DNA from 3 places in the Lysinibacillus sp. NPDC086135 genome. Region 2 is predicted to be linked to each of the others. Evidence: riboswitches for the same ligand, from Rfam matches in the RefSeq annotation. Region 2 holds a riboswitch; each other region holds the start of a gene.
The links. A riboswitch is a leader RNA that binds a small molecule or an ion and turns the genes downstream of it on or off. The one in region 2 is predicted to bind cobalamin.

Region 1: it holds a riboswitch for cobalamin, as region 2 does, so the genes downstream of both, ACIPKN_RS10940 (hypothetical protein) here and nikA (nickel ABC transporter substrate-binding protein) in region 2, are expected to answer to the same signal.
Region 3: it holds a riboswitch for cobalamin, as region 2 does, so the genes downstream of both, ACIPKN_RS04855 (ribonucleoside-diphosphate reductase subunit alpha) here and nikA (nickel ABC transporter substrate-binding protein) in region 2, are expected to answer to the same signal.

Annotation. Positions count from the first base shown of each region.
Region 1 is NZ_JBIVCA010000007.1:17,135-21,412, forward strand. Features, by position in the region: gene ACIPKN_RS10935 (acyl-CoA dehydrogenase family protein) at 1-1,624, shown strand, start outside; cobalamin riboswitch at 1,939-2,121, shown strand; gene ACIPKN_RS10940 (hypothetical protein) at 2,150-2,353, shown strand; gene ACIPKN_RS10945 (ABC transporter substrate-binding protein) at 2,389-3,354, shown strand; gene ACIPKN_RS10950 (FecCD family ABC transporter permease) at 3,351-4,278, shown strand, end outside.
Region 2 is NZ_JBIVCA010000013.1:76,340-80,617, forward strand. Features, by position in the region: gene ACIPKN_RS17110 (hypothetical protein) at 246-1,241, shown strand; cobalamin riboswitch at 1,392-1,584, shown strand; gene nikA (nickel ABC transporter substrate-binding protein) at 1,733-3,346, shown strand; gene nikB (nickel ABC transporter permease) at 3,418-4,278, shown strand, end outside.
Region 3 is NZ_JBIVCA010000002.1:352,455-356,732, reverse strand. Features, by position in the region: gene ACIPKN_RS04865 (ECF transporter S component) at 260-754, shown strand; gene ACIPKN_RS04860 (hypothetical protein) at 751-1,434, shown strand; cobalamin riboswitch at 1,545-1,732, shown strand; gene ACIPKN_RS04855 (ribonucleoside-diphosphate reductase subunit alpha) at 1,894-4,107, shown strand; gene ACIPKN_RS04850 (ribonucleotide-diphosphate reductase subunit beta) at 4,120-4,278, shown strand, end outside.

The sequences.
Region 1 (4,278 bases), on a different contig from region 2:
TAACGAAAATGATACACTTCATAAAGTTTTAGAAATGATGCTAGATAAAGAGTTTGTGGACTATGCAAAACGTGAGCTAACAGATTTTGGTGAGCTTTGTGCTGGAGATATTGATGTGAGAGCCAAGCATACGGATAGAGAGGGTGAACCTCGATTACAAAGGTATAATGCCTATGGTGAAGAAGTGTCAGAGGTTTGGGTCAATGATGGCTATAAAAGAACAATTGAAGAGACGTACAATACCGGCATTGTTGGCTATGTGCATAAGGATATTCCGCAATTAGGTAGAAAGGGTAACTATGTCTATAGCTTTGCTCAAGGCTATATACTATCACATGCTGAGCCAGGCTTTTACTGTCCTGTTACTTTAACGATGGCAACGGCTTATCTCCTTGATCATTATGCGAGTGATGAGGTGAAAGCGCGCTTTTTACCACATGTTTGTGCAACAGGAGAGACAGAGCTATATGAGGGGGCCACGTTTTTAACGGAGCGTCAAGGTGGCTCTGATGTTGGAGCGAATGTTGTGAAGGCAAGACAGGACGGCAATCAGTATCTTTTATATGGAGAGAAATATTTTGCATCTAATGCAGGAATGTGTGGAGTAACCATGGTATTGGCGCGCATGGAAGAGGCTCAGGCAGGCTCAAAGGGCTTAACATTGTTTGCAGTTCCATGGCGAAATGAGGATGGCACAGTTAATAACCTACGCATTCGGCGTTTAAAGGATAAACTTGGCGTTAAAGCAGTGCCTTCAGGTGAGGTGGAATTTGATGGTGCACTAGCTTATGTCGTAGGTGATCCGAATAAAGGAATTTATTATATGCTGGAGGCACTTAATTTATCAAGAATTTGCAATGCGGTTGCTTCTATCGGTATTATGCGCCGTGGATATTTAGAGGCGAAGCATTATGTGACAAATCGTTATGCGTTTGGTAAGTCTTTAACGCAATATCCTATGATTCAGGATACACTAGGGAAATTCGCTGCCAAGCTTCATGTAGAAGTTGCCACAGTTTTTGATCTTATTCAGCTGTACGATAAAGTAACTAGTGGGCGAGGGAATAAAGAAGACATTATTTTAAACCGCTTGTATATTGCGATCATGAAAAAAGAAACGGCAGAGCAAGCTGTACATTATGCTAGTGAAGCCATTGAATTACATGGCGGAAACGGCTATATTGAAGATTTTGTTACACCTAGGTTATTAAGAGATGCACAGGTACTTACTGTGTGGGAAGGGACTGCGAATATTTTAGCTTTAGAGCTCATTCGCTTAGTTGATAAGTTTCATGTGCATGATTTGTTTGTTCGTGTCATGGAAGAGCGCCTAGAAAAACTACCTGACAGTCCATTAGTCGAAATTGTAGCGGAGCAATTAGCAAAACTAGGTGCAACTTTGCAAACATTTAGCCGTTTAGATGATGCAACGAAAACGTTTGAGGCAAAAAGGGTTGCAGAGAAAATGGCACATTTATATGAAAGTGTTGTAGCTGTCGAATGGGCACAAAGATTCGGCGGCAAATATGAGAAGCTAGCAGATATTTATTTAGAGCACACATGGGCATTACGAGAAATGGGTGCACCAATGAAAACGGTACAGTATTTTTCAGATATAGTCTAACTTATTTCGGCAGGTGTCCAAACACCTGCTGAAATAGAGGAACTCAGTCTAAGAACGCCACGTCCTGTGGCGACTACTGAGTGACCAACATCACGTTGGCCCAAAGCCTCTGGCGAATGTCACGGAATCGGAAAGAAGTTCACATAGGATGTTAGCCTAAAATCATCGCATCCATGCGATAACGGCTAACTGACCTGCATCACGCAGGCCTAAGCACAAAGCCGATCCCGGACGCAATTATGCCAAGGTATAATTGATTGTTTAGAAGTCGTCTCGAATGGAGGCGACTTCTTTCATTTTCATGTATAATAAAATCAACTGAATATTATAAAGGTTCTTTACTTTAGTAAAGTGAAAAGGGAAATCGGTGTAATTCCGATGCGGTCCCGCCACTGTATGTGTGAGTTTTTTCAATCTGCGCCACTGAAAATTTCGGGAAGGCTTGAAAAAGCGTATGGAGCACGAGCCAGGAGACCTGCCTTTATAGAAAACACGTTGTAGCCTACGAGGATAGGATGGTGGATTTTGTATATGTATTTTTGTGCAAATTTGACCCCCTCATTATTTTATGATGAGGGGTATTTGTTTTGGAAGATGAATGTCAATAAATTTGAAAACATGGGCGATAAATCCAAAATGTTAGGTGATAAACTCAAAAAGTTGGGCGATAAATCCAAAATGTTAGGCGATCAAAAACTAAAACGTATCGATAAATCAAAAAAACAATAAAAACTATACGCACAAATAGACTAAGGAGGATTCACATGAAGAAAATTTGGAAAATAGGGTTATCAGCATTTTTAGCTATTGGCTTACTTGCTGCATGTAATACAAAAGAGGCGACAAATGAAAAGCCGTCATCTTCTGAGCAACAAGAGACAACAAAAGTAGAACAAGCAACATTCCCAATGACGATAACGGATGCTACTGGCAAGAATATTACGCTAGAGGCACCTCCTGAAAAAATTGTCTCACTCATTCCGAGTAACACAGAAATTTTATTTGGCCTAGGCTTAAATAATGAAATAGTTGGTGTGACAGATAATGACGATTATCCACCAGAGGTTACTAAAAAAGAAAAGGTTGGCGGTATGGATTATAATATTGAAAAAATTATTGCTTTAACGCCAGATATCGTTTTTGCGCATGCATCGGGTATGGGTTATTCAAAAGGAGCTATTGAACAGCTTGAGGCGGCAGGTGTAAAAGTATTTGTTGTAGCGGATACAAAAAACTTTAATGAAACTTACACAACAATTGAACAGCTTGGTCGTGCAACAGGAAAACAAGAAGAGGCTAAAAAAATTGTGGCAAATATGAAGGCAAAAGTTAAAGAAGTTGAAACAAAACTTGACGGTGTTGAGGCGAAAAAAGTCTTTGTAGAGTCGTCTGATGAGCCAGAAATTTATACAGCTGGTAAAGGTACATTTATGAATGAAATGCTAGAAATGATTCATGCCGAAAATGTAGCAGCAGATTCAAATAGCTGGTATAAAATTGATGCTGAACAAATTATCGCAAAAAATCCAGATGTCATTGTTGTGGCATATAATTACGTACCTGATATTTTAACGAAAATTCCACAACGTGCAGGCTTTGAGACAATCTCTGCCGTGAAAAATAAAGCCATAGTACAAGTGGATGAAAATATAACAAGTCGTCAAGGTCCTCGTTTAGCAGATGGTCTTGAGGAATTAGCGAAGGCCGTCTACCCTGAGGCGTTTAAATGAGTAAAAAAATTGTAGCCTATGTAACAGCAATTACGCTTCTAATCATTAGCATCTGGTGTGGTGTGGCGATAGGCTCGGTTCATATTCCGCTAGAAGTATTGTGGAATAAGGCGGCTGATGAAACAGCCGCCAATATTTTATGGAAAATTCGATTACCTCGAGTTTTGCTTGCAGGGCTTGTAGGGGCGTCACTTGCAATTGCAGGGGCAGCTTTTCAAGGCTTATTAAAAAACCCTTTGGCTGACCCTTATACGTTAGGTGTTTCCTCTGGTGCATCAGTTGGCGCAGTTATGACGATTTTTTTTAGTATATCAATACCTGTAGTAGGTCATTTTACATTGCCGACCTTTAGTATGATAGGTGCCATATTAACGATGGTAGCTGTTATGGGCTTTGCTAGAATAGTAGACCACTCGTTAAAAATGGAAACTCTTATTTTAACGGGGGTTATATTTAGTTCATTTTTAGGTTCCTTGATTTCTTTAATGATTGCATTATCTGGTGAAGAGCTTCGCCAAGTTATCGGATGGCTGCTTGGCTCAGTATCGATGCGTGGTTGGCCTTATGTTCAGATGATTATCCCGTTTGTCATAATTGGCACCATTATGCTTTGGACACAAAGACGCGAGTTAAATGTTCTGCTATATGGTGAAGAACGCGCGAAGCATTTAGGTGTTCATGTTAAGCGCAGTAAATATATTATTTTAGTGGGTGGATCAATGTTGACAGGAGCTGCGGTAGCTGTTTCTGGAACGATTGGCTTTGTTGGTTTAGTCGTTCCTCATATGACGAGAATGGTTTGGGGTTCTGATCACCGACACTTATTGCCATTATCATTTTTAAATGGGGCAACTTTGCTGATTATTTGTGATTTAATAGCGCGAACAATTATTATGCCAAGAGAGCTACCGATTGGTGTCATTA
Region 2 (4,278 bases):
AAATTCTTTTTAATCCTACCGATATGGGCTATTGGGGTACTATTGATGTGGAAATTTCTTACCAAAAACAAATTGGAAAATGCTTCTTGTTTCAGAATAATATTGAGCAACTCTCTGCTTTGGTTAACTATTCTTATCGGTTTAAAGTTTGCGTTTCAATTTATATAAGAAGATCGAGGAGAAGATATATTTGTTGTTTGATCACCTAAATGGGTTTGAAAATTGATAAATAGAGTGGTGATAAAGTGGACAATGCAAATCAAAATAAGTCAATTCTTTATGCCGTTTTCGAGAATGATATTCAATTGCCGATTTTGGATATTACACATCCCCTTTTCAACGCAAGTATTGATGAACAAGCGTATCATTTGAGCTGTCTCAAGTCAGCCAAGAGCATTGAATCATTAAAAAAGATGCCTGGCTTTATCCGCAACATCTTTGTGGAAATGTCGAATTTTGACAATTCCTATCTTAGCGGCATGCGTACTTTGCTGTACAAACTTGGCCCCGACTTAACCACCGGGATAAAATTAGGTTTCCGGGACAAGTGGGCGGTGAAGCAAACTTCTTTCACGGGACTTCGGATCAGGCTGAGGGATCTTTGCCGGCGCCAGTCGGAAATTTTGCTCCCCCAGCTCAAGCAATTCCCTGAACGGAACCTTTGTTTCTTCAATATCGCTGGGGGAGCCGCTACCGACAGTATTAACACCTTAATTCTCATTCAAGAATCGGACCCAGAATTATTAAAGGAACGCAAGATTGAAATCAATATTTTAGATATCGATACTTACGGCCCCAATTTTGCCAAACGATGCATCGACGTTTTGAAGAAGCCAGGGGAACGCTTTCAAGACCTGGACATTACCCTCAATATTATTCATTATGACTGGAATCAACCAGAGGCATTATTAAAGATGTGTTTAGAACGTTTCGACTGGATTCAGCTCTGTTCATCGGAGGGCGGTCTATTTGAGTACGGTTCGGATTCAGATATTATTGAAAATCTAAACCATTTCTATACTAACTCTCCGGAGGACGCTAGGGTCACGGGTTCATTAATTTTTGACCGAGCGCATGTAAATCCGGGATACTTGGGATTTACAGAGTTTGTTGGCGTGCAAATCCAATATCTTGGGCTAGAGGGATTGCAGCGGATTTTAAGCCAAACCTCGTGGGTTTTGGAAGAATCCCATGAAATTGATACGATCTATCTTCTGTTTTCATTGAAGAAGCGTGACTAAAAATAAAAAGTAGTTATACGAGGTCAGGGTTAAGATACCTAGCCTTGTTATGTTAGTCATAATATATAAGATTTTTATTATATTCAGAAAATGAAATTGACGTGAACATTAGAGCATGTTATGTTTAAACCTGTTATGTTTAATACTAATTTCATAGCAACCATTACAAGTTTGAGTGAAATAAGCTTTCATTCAATTAAAAGGAAAATGGGTGTAAATCCCATGCTGTCCCGCAGCTGTAAATGAGGAGTTTTGTTTCGATAACCACTGAGTAATTACTTGGGAAGGTGAAGCAAAATCATGATTCATGAGCCAGAATGCCTGCTTGTAAAGAGATTCATTGATGATCTACGAAAGATAGGGAGATGGATAGAGGCTTACTTAAAGTAAGTTATTCTGTCCTTATTCTTTTGGAATAAGGTTTTTTTATGCCTTCTTTCAATCTTTAAATTCTTTATTTAGTGCACCACAAACAAAGAAGGAGACAGAAAATGAGATTGACAAAGTATTTACTTCCTTTCACGCTTATTTTGATGTTCAGTTTACTCACGGGCTGTACAAGCAATGGAAAGGGAGAGACAGCATCGAAACAACAGACAGACGAAAAAATGATCACGATTGGGTGGCCATTAGATGTAGGTCCATTAAATCCCCATACATATTTACCAAATCAAATGACAGCACAAGCAATGGTCTATGAATCATTGGTTGAATATAACGATGATGGAACAATTACGCCGAAACTAGCAGAAAGTTGGGACATCTCTAATGATAAAACTGCTTATACTTTTCATTTAAGAAAAGATGTTAAGTATTCAGACGGAACAGCTTTTAATGCAGATAATGTAATACGAAACTTTGATGCCGTTTTAGCAAATCGTGATATGCATTCTTGGATGGGTATGATAAACCATATAAAAGAGGTTGTGAAAGTGGATGAATTTACAATTCGTTTGCAACTGGATGAACCGTATTATCCTGTTTTAAACGAGCTTGCCTTTGTAAGACCTTTCCGTTTTTTAGGTGATAATGGATTCCCTAAAGGTGATGCGACCCAAGATGCAATTAATGCGCCAATTGGGACAGGCCCATGGGTTTTAACAGATTACAAAAAGGATGAGTACGCTCTATTCAGTCGCAACGAAAACTACTGGGGGGAAAAACCTCTTGTAGAACAAATAAAAGTAAAAATCATCCCTGATTCAGAATCTATTTCATTGGCCTTTGAAAACGAAGAATTAGATTTAATATATGGTCGAGGCATTATTAGTTTAGATAATTATACGTATTTAAAAGATAGTGGTAAATATAAAACCGCTACGTCTGAACCTTTGTCTACAAAAGCGCTACTGTTCAATACACAGTCTGGCCCGTTAGCAGAATTGAAGGTTCGCCAAGCGATTCAATATGCAATCAATAAGGAACAAATGGTTGATAGTATTACACATGGTACAGAAAAGGTTGCCAATACACTATTTTGGGATGCTATTCCATATGCCAATATTGATTTAGTGCCAATTTTATATAATCCCAAAAAAGCGCAACAATTGTTAGAGGAAGCGGGATGGAAGCTTCAGAAGGGTGAAAAAATTCGCTCTAAAAACGGACAGCCACTAACGTTAGATTTAATCTACATTGCTACAGATGCGATTCAAAAGCCAATGGCGGAGCTAATGCAAGGTGAACTAGCAAAAATAGGGGTACAGTTGAATTTAGAAGGCGCAGATGTGATTGTAGGTCTGCAAAAATTAATGGATAATCAAGTTGATATTAATTTCTGGCGTACAAATGGACCACCAACAGATCCACATAGCTTTGCTAATGAATCAGCTACACCAAACGCTAATGGTGTCTATGAAGCAAAATTAGGCTTACCAAATGCTAAAGAAATCGATACTAAAATTCATCAATTATTAGTAGGTACAGATGAAAAAGAGCGCGTGCAACTTTATACGGATATTTTAACAAAGTTCCATGACCAAGCACTATTCTATCCTATATCTTACGAAACAAATAACGTGATTTATCAGCCATATATGAAAGATTTTGCTCCACGTGCATCTGAATATGATATTCCATATGCACAAATGGAAAAAGAAAAATAACTGTAAAAGAGAGAGTATGTCGATCAAAGACAGCTCTCTCTTTATCATAGGATTGATTAGGAAGTGACAGCATGTATGAATCAACATGGATGTTTTGTTTAAAAAGAATTTTGACATTGCCTTTTGTATTATTGGGCGTATCAATCCTGACCTTTGTATTTATTCGTTTCGTTCCAGTAGAGCCTGCTGAGGTCATTCTTAGATTGGCAAGAGTTGCGCCAACAGCGGAAGCCATTCAAGCATTGCGTGAAGAACTTGGAACTGACAAACCTTTTCTTATTCAATATTTGTTATGGATAAAAGGCATTTTACATTTAGATTTTGGGACATCTTTTGTTAGTAAATTACCAGTAGCGCATGAGCTATTCGCAAAATTACCAGCAACTATCGAATTAGCTGTTGCTGCATTTGTGTTGATTTTAGGAATAAGTATGCCATTAGGGATCATAAGTGCCTTGTATAAGCATTCCATCATCGATAAAATAATTAGACTATTGACTATCATGAGTGTATCGATTCCAACATTTTGGTTAGGTTTTTTACTACTATATGTATTTAGTCTGAAATTAGGGATCTTCCCGACAAATGGAAAGGGCACACTAGCACATCTAGCTTTACCCGCACTCGCACTATCTTTACCAACAATTGGGTTATTCGTTCAATTTATCCGTACAACCATCATTGAAGAATTACAACAGCATTATGTTCAATATGCACAGCTAAGGGGATTAAAAAACTCAGTGATCCTCGTACGTCATGTTTTAAGAAATGCTGTTATTCCGTTGACTACTGTATTAGGTATGACACTTGGTAATTTACTTGGTGGTGCAGTAATTGTGGAGCAGGTTTTTAGTTGGCCTGGACTCGGAAGGTTTTTAATCGAATCCATTATTAACAGGGATTACCCGGTTGTACAATGCTATGTATTGATT
Region 3 (4,278 bases), on a different contig from region 2:
ATCCAACAACGGAATTTAAGGATGACATTTTGCTAAACGTATGTCATGCATATAAGTTGATTGGGGTGGAGGATGGGCGACTCCTCGGGGATCAGCGTTACAAATGAGACCCTGCAGCGAAGCGAAACGGCTCATCGGACGCCCCCAGGAAGCTTTGCTCTGCGTGAAAGTGAAGCGTTAGCGACCAAGCGCCCAACCGGAACGGAAATCAACCTACGTTATCATGACGAGCCAAATATAAAAGGAAAGAGGAAATGGGATGGATCGACAAAGATTAATGAAATTGACGCTCACTGCCATGGTAGCGGCAATTTGTGCAGTAGGTGCAGTCATTAAAATACCAACATTTATTTCAACTGCTGCGCTTGACTCTGCACCTGCATTGTTGAGCGTTGTATTTTTATCTCCAGTATTAGCAGGGGTTGCGGGAGTCATTGGGCATTTTATCTCAGCCTTAACTACTGGCTTTCCATATGGGCCACTACATATTATTATCGCAGTAGAAATGTTTATTGTTGTATGGGTCTTTGGGGTAATGCATAAAAAAGGAATGCATTTCTGGAAATGGCCTGTGGCACTTGTTTTCAATGGTGTTGTTGCACCTTTACCATTTTACTTTATCATTAGTCCTGCATTTTACTGGGCGTCACTGACTAGTCTTCCATTGGCAACACTCATAAATCTAGTGATTGTTGCCATTGCGATGCCAATTCTCTCTAAAGTGTTTATGCGTAAGGAAGGTCGAGTACATTGAGAAATGCAATAAAAATAGGTGGGTTGATTGCAACATCTGATAATGCCGCAGCAATTGGTGAAAAACCACAAGATGTTGTGTCTGCTCCAGACAAATTAACGGCATACTTAACGGCGCGTGTTACTTTTATAGAGCAGCTTGCTGCAAATGCTTTACCAAGCCATATTATACTCGCTAATTTTTCAGGGGATGCTGCATGGTCTCGTTACGTTGCAGGCATTCAGCAGGTTTTTGATGAGACGGGTCTTAATTGTCCGCAAATAGACGGTAGTACAGAGTCCAATATGCCGACTCTACAATCAGGTTTGTCTATAACGATGCTAGGTGAGCAGCAAAAACGCACAGCAACTAAGCATGAACAGCTTAGTTGGTACACCTATGGACTACCGCTTGTAGGCAATGAAATCCTTGCACAGCCTGAAGATGTGGCACAGCTCCAACCTATTTTTCAGGCGTGGAAAGAGGGAATAGTACAGCAAGTATGGCCAGTTGGATCAAAAGGTCTACAAGTCGAATTTACCCGACTTTTTGGCGAGCAACAGGTTAAAAGTTCGTTAGATGTCGAGAAATCGGCTGGTCCTTGTGCAGTAGTTTTGCTAGGAATTCAGCCAGAAAAAGAGCAGCTAGCACAAAAAAAATTTCCTAGAAATTTTGAAAAACTACGTAAAACTGCATTGTAATTGGGCTTGTTTCGAGAAAATGTAGCACTTTATAACTTGCAAGGGGCAAAACACCTATTGCAACAATAAACACAATATGTTAGATTTGTTTAGGAGTTAAAACACTATATATAGTATTTTGGACGAGCGGTACCAATATGGTTTAAAAGGGAATTCGGAAAAAGAGTCATCTTAGGCCGAAGCTGTCCCCGCAACTGTAAGTGCTGACAAATGATGAATTGGCCACTGTGAAGAACGGGAAGGCCATCGTTTGGAGGAAGCATGAGCCAGGAGACCTGCCGAGTTGTTCAAGACAGCAACACATTCTTCGGGGATTGAGAAGTGGAGGCGAGAGATTTGTTCACTTCTTTGTGTGCATGTCCTTCATTTCCATTTCCGATTTTACAGCGATCACGTAACCGATAAATGTTGCGTGATCGCTTTTTGTGTTGCTGGAGAAGGAAAGGGAGAGAATGTTACATGACAATTCAAATCGAGCAACAAATTGCTAAGCTCAAGAAAAACTACACAGAGGATGAACTCGAAAGTTTTGTAAGATTATCGGATCGATGGCTACGAAAAAACGACAATGCGACATTTGAAGCATGGGCAGATGCGATGATTTTACAAACGCTTAGCCTCATTGATGAGGAGGAGCCATACTGGACATTTGTCGCAGCTCAAATTTTTTTAGAAAAACTATATGATCAATTTGCAATGCGTCGTGGAGTTTCAGTGAAAGATGTTTATAAAGTTTTCCCAGAACATTTAGCACACTATACAGAAGCTGGATTGTATCATGAAAGTTTAACAACAAAATATAGTGAGCAGGAGCTTCAGGAACTCGCTTCTTATCTAGAATCAAGTCGAGATGAGTTGTTTACGTATATTGGTTTAAAAACATTAATGGACCGCTATGTAGTCCGTGATTACACGAAAATACCAGTGGAATTACCGCAGGAACGATGGATGGTCATTGCGATGACTCTGATGCAGGATGAAACAGAAAATCGTTTAGAAAAAGTCCGTGAATCTTATTGGGCAATGAGTAATTTATATATGACTGTTGCCACACCGACATTATCGAATGCAGGTAAAACACATGGACAGCTATCAAGTTGCTTTATCGATACAGTAGATGATAGTTTACAAAGCATTTATGACACGAATACAGATGTCGCAACATTATCGAAATACGGCGGCGGTATTGGTGTTTATATGGGTAAAATTCGTAGCCGAGGCTCATCTATTAAAGGTTTTAAAGGTGCATCAAGTGGCGTTTTACCATGGATTAAACAGCTTAATAATACGGCGGTTTCAGTCGATCAGCTTGGGCAACGACAAGGAGCTATTGCTGTCTATCTAGATGTTTGGCATAAAGACGTCTTTACGTTTTTAGATTTACGCTTAAACAATGGGGATGAACGTCTGCGTGCCCATGATATTTTCACAGGGCTATGCTTACCGGATATATTTATGGAAACTGTTGAGGCACGTGGGGAGTGGCACTTATTTGACCCACATGAAGTACGAGAGGTTATGGGCTACTCACTAGAGGATTTCTACGATGAGAAAAAGGGTGACGGTTCTTTCCGTACTAAATATGAGGAATGTATCGCGAATCCATTGTTAAGTCGTGAAGTCGTACCAGCTATAGATATTATGAAGCGTATTATGCGCTCACAGCTAGAAACAGGCGTGCCGTTTATGTTCTATCGTGATGAAGTAAATCGTATGAATCCGAATAAGCATGAAGGGATGATTTACAGTTCGAACCTGTGTACAGAAATCTTCCAGAATATGTCGGCTACTGAATTCGAATCTATTACACTAGAAGATGATGTCATCGTAACACGTCGCAAGCCTGGAGATTTCGTTGTATGTAACTTATCATCTATTAATTTAGGTAGAGCAGTACCGGCCGGTGTTCTAGAACGATTAATCCCAGTACAAGTACGTATGTTAGATAACGTTATTGCGCTAAATACAATTCCAGTAAAACAAGCAGAGCGTACGAACCTACGCTACCGTGGTATTGGGCTTGGCACATTTGGCTGGCACCATTTATTAGCTCTGAAAGAAATTCAATGGGAGTCAGAGGAAGCTGTACAATTTGCGGACAAGCTATATGAAGAAATTGCGTATTTAACGATTCGTGCTTCTAACGATTTGGCATGTGAAAAAGGAGCTTACCCATTATTTGATGGCTCAGATTGGCATACGGGTGCGTATTTTGACAAACGTGGCTATGACAGCGATAAATGGAACGCTTTACGCGCCGCGGTTGCTGAAAAAGGCATGCGTAACGGCTATGTAATGGCAGTTGCACCGAACTCTTCAACGTCCATTTTAGCGGGCAGTACGGCTACGATTGATCCAATCTTCCAAAAGAGTTATTCAGAGGAGAAGAAGGATTATAAAATTCCAGTTACAGTACCAGATTTATCACCTGTAACGACTTGGTATTATAAATCTGCTTATTTCATCGATCAAAATTGGACAATCAAGCAAAATGCTGCACGTGCACGTCATATCGACCAAGGCATTTCACTTAATTTATATGTTCAAAATACGATTAAGGCGAAAGATTTACTAGCATTGCATATGAATGCTTGGGCGAGCGGTGTAAAAACGACTTATTACGTGCGCTCAACGTCTGTAGAATTGCTAGAATGTGAGTCTTGCGCGAGCTAGGAGGAAGTAACAATGACAACGATTACAAAACGACAAATTATGGACAAGGATGCACCGAACCGTTCAACAGGAATTGTCAACGGGCGCTCTTCTAACATTTTAAACTGGGATGATGTGCGTTTTAGCTGGGCTTATCCTAAGTATAAAAAAATGCTCGGTAACTTTTGGACA